DNA from 2 places in the Tardiphaga sp. 20_F10_N6_6 genome. Region 2 is predicted to be linked to the other one. Evidence: riboswitches for the same ligand, from Rfam matches in the RefSeq annotation. Region 2 holds a riboswitch; the other holds the start of a gene.
The links. Region 2 has a riboswitch for S-adenosylmethionine ahead of AB7813_RS22160 (O-succinylhomoserine sulfhydrylase). Riboswitches for the same ligand answer to the same signal wherever they lie in the genome.

Region 1 (9,333 bases), 1.1 Mb from region 2:
GCTTTTACGCACATCTTTGGCGTGTATCGCAGGCCGACACACGGCGTGAAAAACCGCATCAAATGCGGTATTTCTGTTTCCATCAGGCAGAAATCTACACGCGATCAGGGTTGCGCCGATTTACTCGCGCGGCTCAGCAGGAAAACGCCCTGCTCCCCGAACATGTTCCAGAACCACCACGGCGCATTGAGGCGCAGCGGACGGCCATAGAGATCGAGCGCAACGGCGCGCTCCATCTTCACGTTGATCTCGTCGCACAGCTGCACGAAGTCCTTGATGGTGCAGAAGTGAATGTTCGGCGTGTCGTACCACGTCGCCGGCAGATTCTCCGTACGTGGCATGCGGCCGCCGACAAGCAACTGCACGCGCATTTTCCAGAAGCCGAAATTCGGAAACGACACGATCGCGCTGCGGCCGATGCGCAGCAGATTTTCCAGCACGACGCGCGGCTGCCGCGTCGCCTGCAGCGTCTGCGACAGGATCACGTAGTCGAACGCATCGTCGGGATAGTTGATCAAGTCCGTATCGGCGTCGCCCTGCACCACGGCAAGACCCTTGCCGACGCAGCGGTTGACGCCTTCGCGCGACAATTCGATGCCGCGGCCGTCAATGCCGCGGCTTTCCAGCAGCTGCAGCAGATCGCCATCGCCGCAGCCCACGTCGAGCACCTTCGAGCCCGGCTTGATCATCTCCGCAACCAGGAGGTGATCGCCGCGATAGTCCTGCGTGCCGCGCGGCGCCGGCGTCGCCACCGCAGAGTTCAGCGGCAAGGTCTGTTGTGGAAACGCCATCTCTATGTCCCCGTAACCGGCAGGCCGCGCACGGAGGCTGCGGAGTTCAGAAATGCACCGGCGATATCGAGGAACTCGGGCACGTCGAGCAGGAAGGCATCATGACCCTTGTCGGTTTCGATCTCCGCAAAGGACACGCGGACGCCGCCGGCATTCAGCGCGTGCACGACATCGCGCGATTCTGCCGTCGGGAACAGCCAGTCGGATGTGAACGACATCAGACAGAAACGCGTCTGCGTATCGCGAAACGCTTCCGCAAGCTTGCCGTTGTGGTCGGCTGCGATATCGAAATAGTCCATCGCACGCGTCAGATAGAGATAGGAGTTGGCATCGAAGCGCTCGACGAAGGACGAGCCCTGATAGCGCAGATAGCTCTCGACCTGAAAATCCGCATCGAAGGAGAATGTCGGCAACTCCCTGTCCTGCATGCGGCGGCCGAACTTGCGGTGCAAGGCGGCATCCGACAGATAGGTGATATGCGCGGCCATCCGCGCGACGCCGAGGCCGCGATGCGGATGTGTGCCTTCCTCGAAATAACGCCCGCCGCGCCAATCGGGATCGGCCATCACGGCCTGACGACCCAATTCGTGGAACGCGATGTTCTGCGCCGAGTGCCGCGTGCTGCAGGCAACCGCCAGCGCGGAGAACACGCGCTCCGGATAGGCCGCGGTCCATTGTAGCGTCTGCATACCGCCCATGGAGCCGCCGACGACGCAAAACAACTGACCGATACCGAGACTGTCGATCAGCATCGCCTGCGCACGCACCATGTCGGGAATGGTGATGACCGGAAAATCCAGTCCCCAGATCTTGCCGGTGGCAGCATTGGTCGAGGCCGGACCGGTCGAGCCCATGCAGCCGCCGAGCACATTCGAACAGATGATGAAGTAGCGGTCGGTATCGAGTGCCTTGCCGGGGCCGACCAGCGTCTGCCACCAGCCGGGCTTGCCGGTGATCGGATTGATATTGGCGACGTGCTGGTCGCCGGTCAAAGCGTGGCAGACCAGGATGGCATTGGATTTGTCGGCGTTGAGCGTTCCGTAGGTCTGATAGGCGATCTGGAACGGGGCGAGGTCGACGCCGCAATCGAGCCGCAGCGGCTGATCCATGCCAAAACCCGCGACCAGCGAGGTCGGATGATCGGCTTCGTGTCCACGCTCATCGGGGCGGACAACCGGACTCTTCACCAGTTCGACATTTACCATCTTGATACCGGCCTCCTCAGGAGGTTCTCAAACCAAAACCGGAATCAGGCCATAAAAAACCCGGCCTGAACAAATAGCTCGGCCGGGATCAAACTGTCCCCGGCCTGTTTAGCGAGTTGTTTAACGTGGCTGCAAGCCGGCCGGCTCAAATGACCACGGAAGAGACCAGAAACTAGTCCCACACCCGCCTGCCGTCAATATGGGCATACCCCGGTCAAATTGCCCAACTGCCCTGCGGCCAAATCTTCCATGTTTTCTTTGCTTTCCGGCACCGTCTTACCTAATCAATGGCCGTGCCCGCCGGCTCCCCGGAGCCGGCCCGGCAAGCTCGACGGGACCTATCACGCCTCCCGTCCCGAAGGTTTTGAACATGTCGAAATTACCACCCGCCCCGCCCTCGCTGGATGAACTGCGCAAAGAGATCGACAGCATCGACGCGCAGGTTCACGCCCTGTTGATGCAGCGCGGCGACATCATCGACCGGCTGATTTCGGTGAAGCAGACCCAGGAGGTCGGCTCGGCCTTCCGGCCGGCGCGCGAGGCCGACATGATGCGCCGTCTGGTGCAGCGCCATCGCGGCATCCTGCCGATCGACACCGTCGAGAGCATCTGGCGGGTGATCATCTCGACTTTCACTTACGTTCAGGCGCCGTTCTCGGTGCATGCGGATCTGTCGCTCGGCGAGAGCGCGATGCGGGATTCCGCGCGCTTTCATTTCGGCTTCACGGTGCCTTACGTCGCGCATTTCAGCGCCGCCGCAGCGGTCGAGGCCGTGGCCAAGTCCAAGGGCGATCTCGCGCTGGTCTCGGCGACGTCCAGCCGCACGCCGTGGTGGATCCCGCTGGAAGCCCTGGGCGCGCCGAAGATCATCGCACGCCTGCCGTTCATTGAACGCGCCGACCATCCGGCCGCATTGCCGGTGTTCGTGGTGTCACGCGTCGCCGACAGCGCCATGGTGACCGAAGTCGAGATGTGGAGCGTGCGGGTGTCAGGCTGGAATGCCGAGACCGCGCGCGCGCTGTCGCCGCTGGCCGAAATCGTCGCCGTGCCGGATACCGCCTTTGACGGCGCCGCGCTGCTGATCTCGATCACATCGGCCTCAAACCTCGACACGATCAAGTCGGCGCTGATCGAAGCCGGCGCCTCGGTGCGCTCCACGGCCCTCGTCGGCAGCCACGCAACCCGCTATACCGTGGCCGCCAGCGACGCACCGCGTTCGTAAGCCAATCTGACGTTCTGGAGTTGAAGATGTCCCGTCCTGTGCCGAAGCCCGGCATTCTCGATATCGCGCCCTACACCCCTGGCAAGAGCCCGGTGGTGGAGCCCGGCCGCAAGACCTACAAGCTGTCGGCCAACGAGACCCCGTTCGGTCCGTCGGCGCGCGCCAAGGACGCCTTCGCCACCGCTGTCGCGCATCTCGAGGATTATCCGGAAGGCACGTCGAAGGTGCTGCGCGAGGCGCTCGGCCACCGCTTCGGCCTCGATCCCGCGCAGATCATCTGCGGCGCCGGCTCCGACGAAATTCTCAACCTGATTGCGCATGTCTATCTCGGCCCCGGCGACGAGGCGATTTCGACCGCGCACGGCTTCCTGGTCTACCCGATCGCCACGCAGGCGAACGGCGCCACCAATGTGGTCGCTCCGGAAACCAACTTCACCTGCAACGTCGACGCGATCCTGAACTGCGTCACGCCGCGCACCAAGCTGGTGTGGCTGGCCAATCCGAACAATCCGACCGGCACCTATCTGCCGTCCTCCGAGATCAAGCGCCTGCGCGCCGGCCTGCCGGAGCACGTGCTGCTGGTGCTCGACGCCGCATACTGGGATTACGTGACCAAGGGCGACTACGACAACGGCCTGGAGCTGGCGAAGACCACCGAGAATACCGTCGCCACCTACACCTTCTCGAAGGTGCACGGCCTGGCCGCCTTGCGGATCGGCTGGATGTTCGGCCCTGCGCACATCGTCGATGCGATGAACCGGATTCGTGGGCCGTTCAACGTCTCGGCGCCGGCGATGATGGCCGCGGTGGGGGCGATCGAGGACACCGGCCATGTCGAGATGTCGCGCACATACACCGCCAAGTGGATCGGCATCCTGACCGAGGAAATCACCAAGCTCGGCATCGAGGTGACGCCAAGCGTGGCCAATTTCCTGCTGATGCATTTTCCGGCGACCGGCAAGACCGCAGCAGATGCCGATGCGTTCCTGACCAGGCGCGGGCTGGTGCTGCGCGCCGTGACCAATTACGGCCTGCCGAACTCGCTGCGTATGACCATCGGCACCGAGGAAGCCAACAGGCTGGTGATCGAGACGCTGCGTGAATTCATGGCATCGAATTCGGGGCAATGACGTGAGCGCCACGCCGCCCTTCAAACGTATCGCGCTGATCGGCCTCGGCCTGATCGGCTCGTCGCTGGCGCGCGGCATCCAGCAGCTTGGTCTTGCCGGTGAACTCGTTGCCACCGACAATTCGGCGGCCGTGCGTGCACGCGCCGTGGAAATCAAGCTCGCCGACCGCATCGCCGACGATAATGCCAGCGCGGTCAAGGATGCCGATCTGGTCATCGCCTGCGTACCCGTCGGTGTGGCAGGCGACGTGGCGAAAAGCATCGCGGCACATCTCGCGCCCGGTGCGATCGTCTCCGACGTCGGTTCGGTGAAGGCCTCCGTGCTGCACGCGATGTCCGAATATCTGCCGGACAACGTCCACTTCATTCCCGCGCATCCGGTCGCTGGCACGGAGAACTCCGGTCCGGATTCCGGCTTCGCCGAACTGTTCAGCAATCGCTGGTGCATTCTGACGCCGCCTGAGGGCGCGGATCCCGCGGCCGTCGAGAAGCTCACCGGTTTCTGGGCTGCATTGGGCGCCAATGTCGAGATCATGCAGGCCGCGCATCACGATCTGGTGCTCGCGGTCACCAGCCATCTGCCGCATCTGATCGCTTATACAATCGTAGGCACGGCCGACGAGCTCGAAGACGTCACGAGGTCGGAAGTGCTGAAGTTCTCCGCGGGCGGTTTCCGCGATTTCACCCGTATCGCTGCATCAGACCCGACCATGTGGCGCGACGTGTTCCTCGCCAACAAGGACGCGGTGCTGGAAATGCTCGGTACCTTCCAGGAAGACCTGTCGAAGCTGACCCGTGCCATCCGCCGCGACGATGGCGATGCGCTGTTCGAGCACTTCACCCGCACCCGCGCGATCCGCCGCGGCATCGTGAGTATCGGTCAGGATGAAGCGGCGCCGGACTTCGGGCGCAAGCATCAGGCGCTGACGAAGAAGGATTGATCGCAGGACCAACAGCCGTCATTGCGAGCGAAGCGAAGCAATCCAGCCTTACTTGCTTTGCAGCTTCTGGATTGCCGCGTCGCTTCGCTCCTCGCAATGACGTGGAGAGGCCGGCGAACCTCACGCCTTAAAACAACGGCGGGATCTGCGCCACGCGCAGCGGCCCGAGGAACACCGCGCCATCGACAAATTTCAGCGGGAACGACCGCGCCGCTTTGCCTTCCAAGACAGCCGCAGTCCCGATCGAATTGACGCCAGCGGCAAGGCCGCTGCCGGCATTCTTGCGCACGACATTGCCGAGACCGGGGATCGCGCGATCAAGCGCACCGAGGATGTTGTTGACGTCTTGCGACTTCACGCCGGGCGCAATGCGATCCAGCGCCTCCTGAGGCACGCCCATCTCGAGCAACTTGTCGATCCCGAGGGCGGCGATAGCCTTGTCCAGTCCCGCCACGGTCATCTGCAATTCGCCGTCGAGATTGCCCGCGGCGGTCAGACCGAGCGAGCCCGTCGCCAGCGAGATGATCTCGCCCTGCTGGACGCGCGACTGCACGATCTCGACGCGTCCACCTGCAGCCTGAAGCTCGCGGAAACGCTGCGGCCAGGGCTTGGGCGAGACATCCTTGAGTCCGCTGAGCAATGCGCGGATATCGGCGTCGAATGGCGCGGCGAGGATCGGATGAACATCGGCAATGCTGCCGCTCCTGATCTGCAGGGCCGTCTCGATCACCGGCTTGTCCGGCGTCGAATTCGCTGCCGTGCGGCCATGCAATTCGACCTGTTTGGCACGTGCGGTCGGCGCCTGCACCGAGCCGGCGAAACGGTCGAGCGACACGTCGTCGAACACGATGTCGGCGCTGTCAGGCGTACCGGGCAGACCGGTGATGCTGCTGCGCGCCGAGCCCCAATTCATTACCATCGCCGGCTGACCGCGCTCGGACAGAACTGCCGGCGCGGTGAATTCGGCGACCAGGAGCCGCGGCGTGTAAATCTGCGCAACCACAACGATCTCACCGAGCTTCGCGGTGATCGGCACCTGCTTCGCATTCTGGGCGGCCGTTTGCGAGGTCAGCGAAACGCTGACACCGCTACAGCGGACTTCGAGCCGGAACGGGAAGCCGGAGACCGAACGGTTGGCGCAATCATAGACGCGGCCAGCCGCGGCCTCTCGGGAGCGCCAGATATCGACGTTTTCGTCGACCTTGGACGCGGCATAGAACCAGAAGCCGCTCCACGCCGCCGCAAGGACGACGATGATGACGGGCAGGATGAAAATCGGCCAGAGGCGGCGCTGGGTGGGCTGTGCATATTCGGACATGGCGGGACGTAGATCGCATGATTTTGTCAAATCGGCGATCCCTTTCATGGGGTTATCCTGCGGTCGCAGGGCCACATTGCAGGAAATCAAGATCGCCCGGGCCCAAGGTTTCTGCTAGGTCGGCATCATGACCGCGAAAATCACCGCCCAGCCCGATTCCGACAGCGATCTCTGGGTGTTCGGCTATGGCTCGCTGATGTGGCGGCCGGGCTTCGAGTTCATCGAACAGGTGCCGGCCCGGCTGATCGGCGAACATCGGGCGCTCTGCGTCTATTCCTTCGACCACCGCGGCACGCCGGAAAAGCCCGGCCTCGTGCTCGGCCTGGACCGCGGCGGCGCCTGCCGCGGCATTGCCTTTCGCGTGGCGGCCAAGCTGCGCCATGACACCATCGCCTATCTCAGGGAGCGCGAGCAGACCACCCATGTCTATCGCGAGGTCATGCGCTCCGTCTGGCTCGATGACGTGGAGCGTACCCGCGTCAGCGCGCTGGCCTATGTGGTCGACCGCGGCCATGTGCAATATGCAGGGCGCCTGAGCCTCAGCGAGCAATTGCACTTCGTGCGGCAGGGCCACGGTCGTTCCGGGCTGAACCGCGATTACGTGCTGTCGACCGTGAAGGCCATCGAGGCCGAAGGTTTTCGCGACGCACAGCTCCATCAGCTCGCAGCCATGCTGCACGAGTGAATAAGCGCTAGCTCTCTTTCACCGCCACATTCGGCACGCGCCCGAAGATCGTCGCCTGCTCCGCGCGCGCCTCCGCAACGATACGATCGGTGGCGGCCTCGATCGACGTGCTGATCGCCGCGATGAATTCCTTGCGTGGCAGGCCGGCCGGCAACGGATCGAGAAACTCCACCACCAGCGTGCCGGGATAGCGCAGGAAGGTGCGGCGCGGCCAGAAGAGGCCGGAATTCAGCGCCACCGGCAGACACGGCGCGCCGGATTTGGCGTAGATCTGCGCGACACCGGGTTTGTAATCCGGTGGTGCCTCGACAGGCCGACGCGTGCCTTCGGGAAAGATAATGAGCTGACGGCCGAGCTGGATTTCCTCGGTGGCGCGCTTGGCCATATCGATGAGCGAACGCGCACCGCCATCGCGATCGACGCCGATCATTTTCGACTTCTTCAGATACCAGCCAAAGAACGGAATCTGCCCGAGCTCGCGCTTGTAGATGAACAGCGGCCGGTCGAAGAACGGCATCAGCGCGAAGGTCTCCCACATCGATTGATGTTTCGAGGCCACCACCAGCGGCCCCGCCGGAATTTTCTCGAGTCCGCGATAATCGACCCTGGTGTTGCAGACGATACGCATCAGCCAGATGCTGCTGGTCGCCCACGCCTTCGCGATCGCCATGAAGGCGCGAGGCGGCATCACGAAGGTTGGAATCGCCACCAGTATCCAGAACACCAGCAGCACATAGAACAGCACGTTGTAGATCAACGAACGCACGAATATCGAAGTCATGGTGTTCCGATCAGCTCAATTGCAGTTCAATTCGCAGACGCCGTGGCCGGCCGGCGCTGCGGCGCGTCGCTCTGCTGGTCGCTGCCGGAATCCGGCATCAGATCAATACCGATATTCGCCAGCCGCACCCGCGCTTCGGCCGCGAGATATTTGACATATTCCGATAGCAGCAACCGCAGCGTCGGGCCACTGGTCCACCACGGCTCGTCACGCCATTTGTCGCCAATCACCGAGAACGGGATCAGCTCGATATCCGGCATCTCATGTGACATTTCGACGATCGCGCGCGGCATGTGATAATTCGAGGTCACCACGATCAGCGACTTGAAGCCGCGCTCATGGACCCAGCGTTTGGTCTCCACCGCGTTGCTGCGGGTGTTGACGGCGGAGCGATCGAGATCGACGCAGCAATCCAGCAGCCGCTGGCTGTCCGGCAGCGTGCGCGAGATATTGGCGGCGCCATTGGTCGGATGCACGCCGGAGATCAGCAACCGTTTGCCGAAACCGTTGGCGAGCAGTTCGAGCGCATCCGCGACGCGCGACGATCCGCCGGTCAGGACCACGATGCCGTCGGCATTCGCCGACGGCTTCAGCTCGCCGCTGCGCAGTTGCGCAAGAAACGCAACGAAACCGATGGCGCCGACCATGAAGGACAGTGCAAATGCGACCACGAGTGCCGCACGGATGACGCGCCGCCGCGGTGGCGCGGCAACGGGCATCTCCGTGGTGTTCTGGTCGTCGAGCAAGGTCATCGGTCTGGCGTTTGGTCCTTTGGCAGCAATCTTAGGTATTTTTCGGCGCCTTGGCGATGCCATCGCCTGTGCCTGGCGCGTTACTCGATGTCGTTCAGCGTCGAGAACAAAGTGCGGCGCGATGCCCAGGCGGTAATTCCTGCTATCAACAGCGCCTGCCCTGCCACCGCGAGATAACCTGACGACCGCAGCGAGAACGTCCCCAGCAATGCGGCGAACTGATCGCCCACCGGCGTGCCGGAAAACCAGCTCGCGATCGACTCTGAAAACCCGAACATCAGCATCGCGGCACCGCCGCCAATGATACCGCCCTGCAGGCCAAGCCGCAGGAAGTGGCGGAAGAAGCGATTGGCGATATAGCGATCGCCCGCGCCGACGAAATGCAGCACCTCGACGATCGGCCGGTTCGCCGCCATCGCGCCGCGCGTCGCAAAGGATACAGAGATAATGGTGGCGATAATAACGAGCGCAAGGATGCCAAGCCCGGCCAGCACCGTTGCCGATGTCAT
Region 2 (9,333 bases):
ATGCTGTGTCTTAAGCGCGACGCGGTCGCCAAAGCTGCCTTTTTCGTTTGAAGCGCTGTTGCACGCGTGTGACAGCAATCACTGCGTAATAGTCTAGGTTGCCTTTCGTCATCCCCCGTCGGGATTGAGAAGGAACACCTGATGAAGAAGCTTCTACTGTCTACCGCTGCTCTGGCCCTCGTCGCTTTGGCCGCTCCGGCGTCCGCTGCTGACCTGGCTGCGCGCCCTTACACCAAGGCTCCGGCCTATGCTCCGGCTGCTCCGATCTACAACTGGACCGGTTTCTACATCGGCGGTCACATCGGCGGCGCGTTCCCGGGCAACGACAACAACCTGCTCGGCGGCAGCAATGACGGCACGTTCATGGGCGGTGTGCAGGGTGGTTACGACTACCAGTTCGCGCCGAACTGGGTGTTCGGTCTCGAAGCCAATTACAGCTTCCTCTCCACCAGCAGCAACTTCGACAATCGCGGCCTCGGTTCGGTCACCGGTCGTGTTGGTTACACTTGGGGTCCAGCACTGCTCTACGTGAAGGGCGGTTACGCATGGGCTGACTCGCGCTTCACCAACGGCTTTGCCGGCGACGGCGGCCGCGATGGCTACACGGTTGGCGGCGGTCTCGAATACCTGTTCACCCAGAACTGGTCGGGCAAGGTCGAGTACCAGTATTACGACTTCGGCAACGTCAACTTCATCACGCCGACCCTCGCCGTTGGCGGTTTCAAGAACGACGAGCACACGATCAAGGCCGGCCTGAACTATCGCTTCAATCTGGGCAACTTCGGCGCAGGCTTCGTTCAGTAAGCCTGACGATCTATCGTCTACTTCGTCTCCAGAAAAAACTTAGGCCCGCAGCAATGCGGGCCTTTTTTCTTTCTCGGCCACGATGACCGGCGGTGCGTGTCAGACCTTGAAGTGCTTCGACAGCTTCAGGCTCTGGCCCTGATAATTCGAACCGATGCGCTGGCCGTAGAGGGCATCCGGACGATCCAGCATACGCTCATAGACGAGACGACCAACGATCTGGCCGTGTTCGAGAATGAACGGAACTTCGCGCGAGCGCACTTCCAGCACGGCGCGCGAGCCCTTGCCGCCGGCGCCATCATGACCGAAACCGGGATCGAAGAAGCCGGCATAGTGGACGCGGAATTCGCCGACCAGCGGATCGAACGGCACCATTTCGGCGGCGTAGTCCGGCGGCACCTGCACGGCTTCCTTGGAGGCGAGAATGTAGAACTCGCCGGGATCGAGGATCAGCGCGCCGTCCTTGCGCGCCGAGATCGGCTCCCAGAATTCATTGACGCTGTAGCCACCGCGACGATCGATATCGACCACGCCGGTATGACGCTTGGCGCGGTAGCCGACGAAGCCCGAGGCGTTCTCGCCCGACAGATCGACCGACAGTGCGAGGCCATTGTTGAGATCGGCCGTGTCGCTGTCGACCAGCGGCTCTTGCGCGTGAAGCTCTTCCAGCGCTTCCGTATCGAGCACGGCATCGCCGACACGGAAACGGACCTGCGACAGGCGCGAGCCTTCGCGCAGCAATACCGGGAATGTCTTCGGGCTGATCTCGGCATAAAGCGGCCCGTGATAGCCCGCACCGATCACATCGAACCGCCTGGTGCCATCAGCGATCACCCGCGTGAACACGTCGAGGCGCCCCGTGGAGCTCTTCGGATTGGCGGCCGCGAAGATGTTCGGCGGCAGCGCCAGGCTCTCGATCAACGGCACGATGTAGACGCAGTTGGTTTCGAGCACCGCACCGTCCGACAGGTCGATCTCGTGCAGCTTCAACTCGTCGATGCGTTCGGCGACCGTCGAATTCGGCCCCGGCAGGAAGCTGGCGCGCACGCGATAGGCGATGGAGCCAAGCCGCAGATCCAGGCTGGCGGGCTGAATCTGGCTCTCGACGAAGGGATATTCCGGCAGGATCAGGCCGGCATCGGCCATCGCAGCAATCATGCGGTCGGGCAGAATTCCATCGGCATCGGGGGCAAGCGTAAACGGCACAGGTCTCGTCCTTCGGTCGTCCTTCAGCGAGAATACACTGAAAAATAGCGACTTTATCGGTTATCTCAGCCCCGCCTTGACGAAAAGGGCAAGCGGGAATATGCACATCGTTATCCCGTGGTGATTTGAGCCGGCCGGCTTGCAGCCACGTAAAATAAGTCGCTAAACAGGCCGGGGACACATGTCCTTCCAGCATGCGATCCCGGCCTGAGGACGTCCGTCCAGGCCGGTTTTTTGTGCCCGTATTACGCGGGTACGTTGGAGGTCACATGTCTACGAAGTCCTATCGCCCCGAAACCCGGCTCGTTCATTCGGGCGCGCTGCGCTCGCAATTCAACGAGACGTCCGAAGCCCTCTTCCTCACGCAGGGCTTCATCTACGAGACCGCTGAAGCCTGCGAGGCGCGGTTCAAGGGCGAAGATCCCGGTTTCATCTATTCGCGCTTTTCGAATCCGAATACGTCGATGTTCGAGAGCCGCATGATCGACCTCGAAGGTGCGGAGGCCGCACGCTCGACGGCCACCGGCATGGCCGCCGTGACCACCGCCATTCTCGCGCCGCTGCGCATGGGCGATCACGTCGTCGCCGCCAAGGCACTGTTCGGCTCCTGTCGCTACGTCATCGAAGAGCTGCTGCCGCGCTATGGCATCGAGTTCACCCTCGTCGACGGCCTCGACCTCGACCAGTGGCAGAAGGCAATGCGCCCGAACACCAAGTCGCTGTTCCTGGAAAGTCCGACCAATCCGACGCTCGACGTGCTCGACGTATCAGCCATCGCTGACATCGCCCATGCCGGCGGTGCGCGACTGATTGTCGATAACGTGTTCGCGACGCCGCTCTGGCAGAGCCCGCTCGCGCTCGGTGCAGATGTCGTCGTGTATTCGGCGACCAAGCATATCGACGGACAGGGCCGCTGCCTCGGCGGCATCATCCTGTCGTCGAAGGACTTCATCGACGAGCATATTCACAACTATCTGCGCCAGACCGGCCCCTCGATCTCACCGTTCAATGCGTGGACGCTGGTGAAGGGACTGGAGACGCTGGCGATCCGTGTCGAACGGCAGACGCAGACCGCGGCTGCCATCGCAGACGTGCTGGCCCAGCATCCGAAGATTTCGCGGCTGATCTATCCGGGCCGCGAGGATCATCCGCAGGCGGCAACGGTGAAGAAGCAGATGCGTGCGGGATCGACGCTGATCGGCTTCGAGGTGAAGGGCGGCAAGGCAGCGGCGTTCCGCGTCCTCAACGAGCTGAAAGTGGCTCGTATCTCGAACAATCTCGGCGATGCAAAGAGCCTCGTCACGCATCCAGCGACGACGACGCATCAGCGTCTGCCGCTCGAAGCACGGCTTGAACTCGGGATCACGGAAGGCTTCATCCGCTTCTCGGCCGGCCTCGAGCATCGTGACGATCTGATCGAGGATCTCGAAGCGGCACTGGCGAAGGCGTAGCCAATCTCTCCATCGTCATTGCGAGGAGCACTTGCGACGAAGCAATCCAGACTTTCTTTCAAGCAAGACTGGATTGCTTCGCTCCGCGAAAATCGCCGAAGGCGAATTTCGCGGGCTCGCAATGACGGCTGAGAGGCATTCGCCCCTCTTCGAACTTACAGCGGCTTCTGCGCCTGCTGAATCTGCGGCTCGTTGATGCCGAGCTTCACCTGGCCGACCGACTTGATGATGTTGTCGCCAAGCAACTGCGCGAAGCAGGCATAGCCCCAGTCGTTCATATGCAGGCCGTCGGCAATGACGAAGCTGTCGAACGACATCTGCTGGCCTTCGTGCCATTCCTTCATCACTTCGAAGCGCGGGAAGATGCCGACCTTGCGCAGTTCGGCCACCTTGTGCAGCAGCGAAACCATCTTGCTGGTGCCTTCCGGCCGCGTATTCACCAGCGGCGAATATTGCGGATCGACCAGCACCAGATCGGCGCCGGCTGCCTGAATGCGGGCGACGCCGTCTTCCACCATCTTGCCGGTTTCGCCGGGATCGAGATTGCGCAGCACCGCATTGGTGCCGACCTGCCAGATCACGAGATCAGGCTTCGAATTGATCACTTCGCTCTGCAGCCGCGCCATCATTTCCGGCGCATCTTCGCCGCCCTTGCCGCGGTTGAGCACGGTGATGTTGGCCGACGGGTAAGCACGATGCAGCTGCGCTGCAAGGCGGTTCGGATAGGTGAATTCGGGCGCCGTCGAACCGTAGCCTTCGGTAGAGGACGAGCCGAACGCAACGATGACCACGGGCTTGCCGGCCACGAGCTTGCTGGCCACATGCGGCAGCGCGCCCATCGCCTTCATGCCGCCTTTCGGTGTACGGCAGGGGACGCGGCTCAAGATATCGGTCGCGGTCTTTGCGACTTCCTTGACCCTGTCGATGGCTTTCGCAGCGACGCCCCTCTTCGCGGCGTCCGCGGGATCATTCGCCGCAACGCCCTGGTCGGCGCCCTTGCCGTCGGCCGGGGCGGCCTGCGCCGCTTCCGCGTGAGCGACGGACGATGAGATCGGGAGCGCGAAGGTCGTGGAAGCAGCAAAGGCAGCGACGACAGCAAAGCGAGACAAATGGCCGACGAAACTCATTAACGCTGAATCCTCAAATCCGCTGCTTTGATCTTGGCCGCATCGACGACAAAGGTCGAAAGCGCCCGGCCAAGACAATCATGCACCCGCTTCGCCAGCTCCATGCCGGGCGACGCGCTGAACAGGTCAAAATCACCGCTCTCATTCCAGTGCCGCATGATGGCGAAACGGTCGAACAGCGGGACGTCGTGCTGCTGCGCCACCACACGCATATTATCTAGGTAGGCGGAGCCGGAAATCATCGTCTCCGTGCGCGGACTGTACTGCAGATTCATTAAAATGACGTCAGTTCCGGCCTTTTGCATGGCGGCAACGCCCTCATCCAGGGCGTTCCGGAAGTCGTCGGCGTCGGCCTGCTTCATGGCATCCACGGTTCCGGTCTGCCAGATCACCAGGTTCGGCTTCTTGTCCGTCACCAGCTGTTCCAGGGTCGGGGCCATTTCCTCGGCGGTCTTCTTGACCTGCAGCTCCAGTGCCACGTTCACCTCGACGCCCGGTAGCTTCTCCTTCAGATAGGCCTGCAGGCGGTTCGGATAGGCCGCGGAATGGTCGGAGACCCCGATCACCGAGGATCGGCTGCCAATGACCAGAATATCGAGCTTTCCGCCCGGTTTTGCCGCCGCCTCGACCTTGGGCAGGGTGCTTTCGGAGGTCAGGAGGTAGGCGGGAACCTCACAGGTATGCGCGGGCGGTTCGGCCCGGACAGGAGCCGCCACCAGCAGGCCAGCCAGCATCGTGAGCCGCAGAACGGCCTTCATGCTTCCCCTCCTGCGAGATCCGCGTCGGATCGTTTGGCGCGGGATCCGCCTTTGACAGTGACGCCCTTGTACCACGAAAACACCCAGGCGGCGGTTGACATAACAACTATGCCGAGGAAGCTGATCAAGGCATGCATGCCGGCTCCGCCGGCGACCTCAGCCAGCACGAAATGGCCGGCAAAGGCCAGGAACACCCCGATACAGAAGATTTCGAGCGAGTGCTGGCCGCACAGCACCATCGGCCGCAGCCAGACCGATTTCAGCCCCGGCCACTCCTTGGGCAGGAAACGGACTGTGAGCGCCGCCAGCGCCAGGAAGTGGGCGAAGCGCAGCACGTCGAGATCGGTCTTGTTGATGGGATACATCCACTGCTCGATGACCTTCGGCAGCAGATGGTGGATCTGCGGAATGTACCAGGTCAGCGTCACCCAGAACGCCGCCAGAAGATAGGCCACGCAGAGCCAGAGCGTGATGTTGGATGACAGTATCCGCGACATCCTGACGGCGCCGCCCAGCGCGCACCAGGCACCGAACACGAACAGCAATTGCCAGGCGAACGGATTGAAGGCCCAGACGCCATTCGGATAGGCCGTCAGATGCAGGTCGAATTCCCAGGTCAGCGCATAAAGACCGACCGACAGCGCCAGCGTGAGATCGGCGCGGCGGCGCATCAGCCAGAGGATCGGCGGCAGGAACAGCATGAGGACGATATAGAGCGGCAACACGTCCATGTTCACCGGGCGAAATTTCAGCAACAGCGCCTGAACGATGGTCACGTCAGGCTGTTTGAGAAAATCGAGAATCCCCATTTCCTCGGAATAAAGCGGGTTCTCGAACCGCGTCGCAACATAGGAGATTTCCGCGAGGAAGATCGTGAACAGGAAGACGTGGGCGACATAGATCTGCCAGACCCGCTTGAAGATGCGCGCGCTGGCAACCAGCGTGCCCTGCTCCTGCATCGCGCGGCCATAGACGAAAGCGGCGGTATAGCCGGAGATGAAGATGAAGATCTCGGTGGCGTCGCTGAAACCGTAATTACGGATCGTCAGCCAGGTCAGGATATTCGGCGGCAGGTGATCGATGAAGATCAGCCACAGCGCCAGCCCGCGAAACAGATCGAGGCGCAATTCGCGTTCGGTGCCTGCGACGGGAAACGACACGGCATCGGCACGCGTCGAGGCGCGCGACGCGGACACGTGGGAGGACGCATCTGCGTGGGGATGGCCGGCAATCGGGTCGGCAACAGAGGTCATTCAGCACCGCTCAACGGAAATCGTCGCATGATGAAAATCGACCGCCCCACACCACGCAGGCCATCTGCATGGGGCGATCCGTCACGTCATAGCCAAATCAGGGATCGATTATGGGGTAACTATGTTGAAACCGCGATGGGTTGCCGCCGTTCCGCGCAGCACTCCACGCCGATTTTCCCTGGATTTGGCCGGTAACGTGTTTTTCGCTATGCTTGCGACGCATTTTGAACGATGACACCGCCATGTACCGCGCCATCACACGACAGATCGAAGTCACCGTCGAACCGAATTTCATGCCTGAAAGCTCGTCGCAGGAGAAGCGACAGTTCTTCTGGTCCTATACGGTCGTCATCACCAATGCCGGCAAAGAGACCGTGCAGTTGAAGACCCGGCACTGGATCATCACCGATGCATCCGGCCGCATGCAGGAAGTGCGCGGCGAAGGCGTCGTCGGCGAGCAGCCCGTGCTCGGCCCCGGCGAACGTTTCGAATACACATCGCGCGTGCCGCTGCCGACAACGTCCGGCTTCATGGAAGGCACCTATCAGATGGTGACCGATACCGGCGAGCCGTTCGAGATCGACGTGCCGCTGTTTTCGCTGGACGGACCGGACGGAAAGCGCGTGCTGAATTAGCGGCTGAGGCTCGTTCTTTTCCCTCCCCCGCGCTTGCGTGGGGTCTGGCGGACGGTTCGTCCGCCATGGGTGGCCGGCCAAAGGCCGGTCGGGTGGGGGTGGCGCAACAAGCTCGGAGTGTGCGGAGATACCCCACCCCGGCCTATCGGCCGATCCTCCCCACTGCGCGGCTTCGCCGCTTGAGGGAGGGATATCGCGACCGCCTGCGCGTCTCAGCTTCTTCGAATGTCAAACAGCCACTGTTCTTCAGACATGCGTCATCGCCCCCATTGTTTGCGGCGCGGGGGCGCCGTCGTCTTTTGCATTCCCTGCCCCCTGTGAGAGGGCGTGCGGAACGCCGGGTGCCCGTTGCACCCTTGGGCCTGATGCGATGCGGTCTTCCGCAATCTAGAGTGCATCAGGACTTTCGGAGGCGCCGAGCGATTGCCCAGCGTTCCGCATGCGGTGTTTTTCGGTTGCTTGCACTTTGCCTCGACGAACGCTCCGATCGCGAATTAAAGTCCCAAGGCGATGGGAAGGGAGCCTCAAGCGACTAGGCCGAACGCGTTTTGACTTGGTCGTCCGTCACACTGTTCAGAGGGTCATTCCATCCGAAGGTCGGCCGTCTCCCTGCCAGTGGCAGTGCTGGCGCAGATCCGTCCTGCCCGAAGACAGACGTTCCCCATGAACCGCGTGACGCCGCATCTCCGGCGTCCACCGCATCCCACCCCGCGAACGTGACGATCGCGATCGCCCCTCTCGGTGGGGCAGGACGAGGGGAATATAAACCTGATGGGGATGTTGTCAACGGAGGATAGGAAAAAATGTTTGGGTGCTGTCTTGCGGCCCCACACCGTCATTCCGGGTTCGCGCTCTGCCGGCTGCGCCGGCGACGCACGCCCCGGAATGACGGTGGGAAAAACCTATTCCACGCCCGCTTCCTGCGGTGTGAACTCGTACACCGACGAACAGAACTCGCAGGTCACGACGACCTTGTCGTCCTTGACCATGTCGGCGCGGTCCTGCGGCTCGAAGCTCTTCAGCATGCCGGACACGGCATCGCGCGAACAGGAACACTCCGCGCGCAGCGGCGATGACGCGAAGACGCGGACGCCGCGCTCGTGAAACAGGCGATATAGCAGCCGCTCGCCGGACAGATCCGGATCGATCAGCTCGACATCCTCGACGGTGCCAATCAGCGACTGGCCCTCGACCCAGGCGTCATCTTCCGGCACAGCATCCACCTCCGCGCCCTCCGGCGCATCGCCGGCATGGAGGTCGCGCTGCACGCGCTCCGGCGCCTTCGGCAGGAACTGCAGCAGCATGCCGCCGGCGCGCCAGCGATGTGTCGGGCCGCCTTCCTCGCCGCTGCGCCATTCTTCGCCGACGGCGAGGCGCACCTTGGTCGGAATCTGTTCGGAGCGCAGGAAGTATTCATGCGCGGCATCTTCAAGCGTGCCGCCGTTCAACGCGACGAGCCCCTGATAGCGGCTCATATCCGCCCCCTGGTCGACGGTCATCGCCAGATGGCCCTTGCCGAGCAGCGCCGCGGTGCCGAGACCGGGCAAAAGGCGCTCGGCATCGAACCGCGCATAGGCGCGCATTTTATCCGGCGCGCGGAAGTCGACGATCATCAGCGACACCGGACCATCGGTCTGGGTCTGCAGGATGAAGCGGCCGTCGAATTTCAGCGACGATCCGAGCAGTGTGGTCAGCACGATGGCCTCGCCGAGCAGCTTGGCCACCGGCGCGGGATAATCATGTTTGGCGAGCAGTTCATCGAGTGCCGGGCCAAGTCGCGTCAGCCGCCCGCGCAGGTCGAGCGGCGCCACCTCGAAGGGCAGCACCGCGTCATCAACCGGAACGGAGGACGGCGCGCGGATGGGGGCGTCGGGCTGGAGATTTGGATTTGATGGGGTCATGGCGCTCTATGTAAGGGCGAGGAGCTGAAATCGAAACCCCGCAAAGGGGCAAATGTCCGAACGAATACAAGGCATCCGGCGACGATTTGCCCCCGCTCGGATGAAATATCTACCAAGTATAAGCGAACGATGTTTGAAACCTACCTTAGGCGATGGCACCTCGTCCCGGACGGCACGCCCATTACCTCCCACGCTGGA

Region 1: linked by a shared signal. The riboswitch ahead of metX (homoserine O-acetyltransferase MetX) and the one ahead of AB7813_RS22160 (O-succinylhomoserine sulfhydrylase) in region 2 are both predicted to bind S-adenosylmethionine.

Annotation. Positions count from the first base shown of each region.
Region 1 is NZ_CP197239.1:3,481,745-3,491,077, forward strand. Features, by position in the region: gene metW (methionine biosynthesis protein MetW) at 105-791, opposite strand; gene metX (homoserine O-acetyltransferase MetX) at 794-1,996, opposite strand; SAM riboswitch at 2,084-2,163, opposite strand; gene AB7813_RS16805 (chorismate mutase) at 2,367-3,218, shown strand; gene hisC (histidinol-phosphate transaminase) at 3,245-4,348, shown strand; gene AB7813_RS16815 (prephenate/arogenate dehydrogenase family protein) at 4,350-5,288, shown strand; gene AB7813_RS16820 (DUF2125 domain-containing protein) at 5,416-6,606, opposite strand; gene AB7813_RS16825 (gamma-glutamylcyclotransferase) at 6,734-7,291, shown strand; gene AB7813_RS16830 (lysophospholipid acyltransferase family protein) at 7,299-8,072, opposite strand; gene AB7813_RS16835 (YdcF family protein) at 8,099-8,824, opposite strand; gene AB7813_RS16840 (cell division protein FtsX) at 8,905-9,333, opposite strand, start outside.
Region 2 is NZ_CP197239.1:4,611,362-4,620,694, reverse strand. Features, by position in the region: gene AB7813_RS22170 (outer membrane protein) at 142-804, shown strand; gene AB7813_RS22165 (2'-deoxycytidine 5'-triphosphate deaminase) at 904-2,010, opposite strand; SAM riboswitch at 2,118-2,197, shown strand; gene AB7813_RS22160 (O-succinylhomoserine sulfhydrylase) at 2,280-3,461, shown strand; gene AB7813_RS22155 (SGNH/GDSL hydrolase family protein) at 3,617-4,588, opposite strand; gene AB7813_RS22150 (SGNH/GDSL hydrolase family protein) at 4,588-5,346, opposite strand; gene AB7813_RS22145 (OpgC domain-containing protein) at 5,343-6,599, opposite strand; gene apaG (Co2+/Mg2+ efflux protein ApaG) at 6,842-7,234, shown strand; gene AB7813_RS22135 (Hsp33 family molecular chaperone) at 8,137-9,135, opposite strand; gene AB7813_RS22130 (aminoglycoside phosphotransferase family protein) at 9,265-9,333, shown strand, end outside.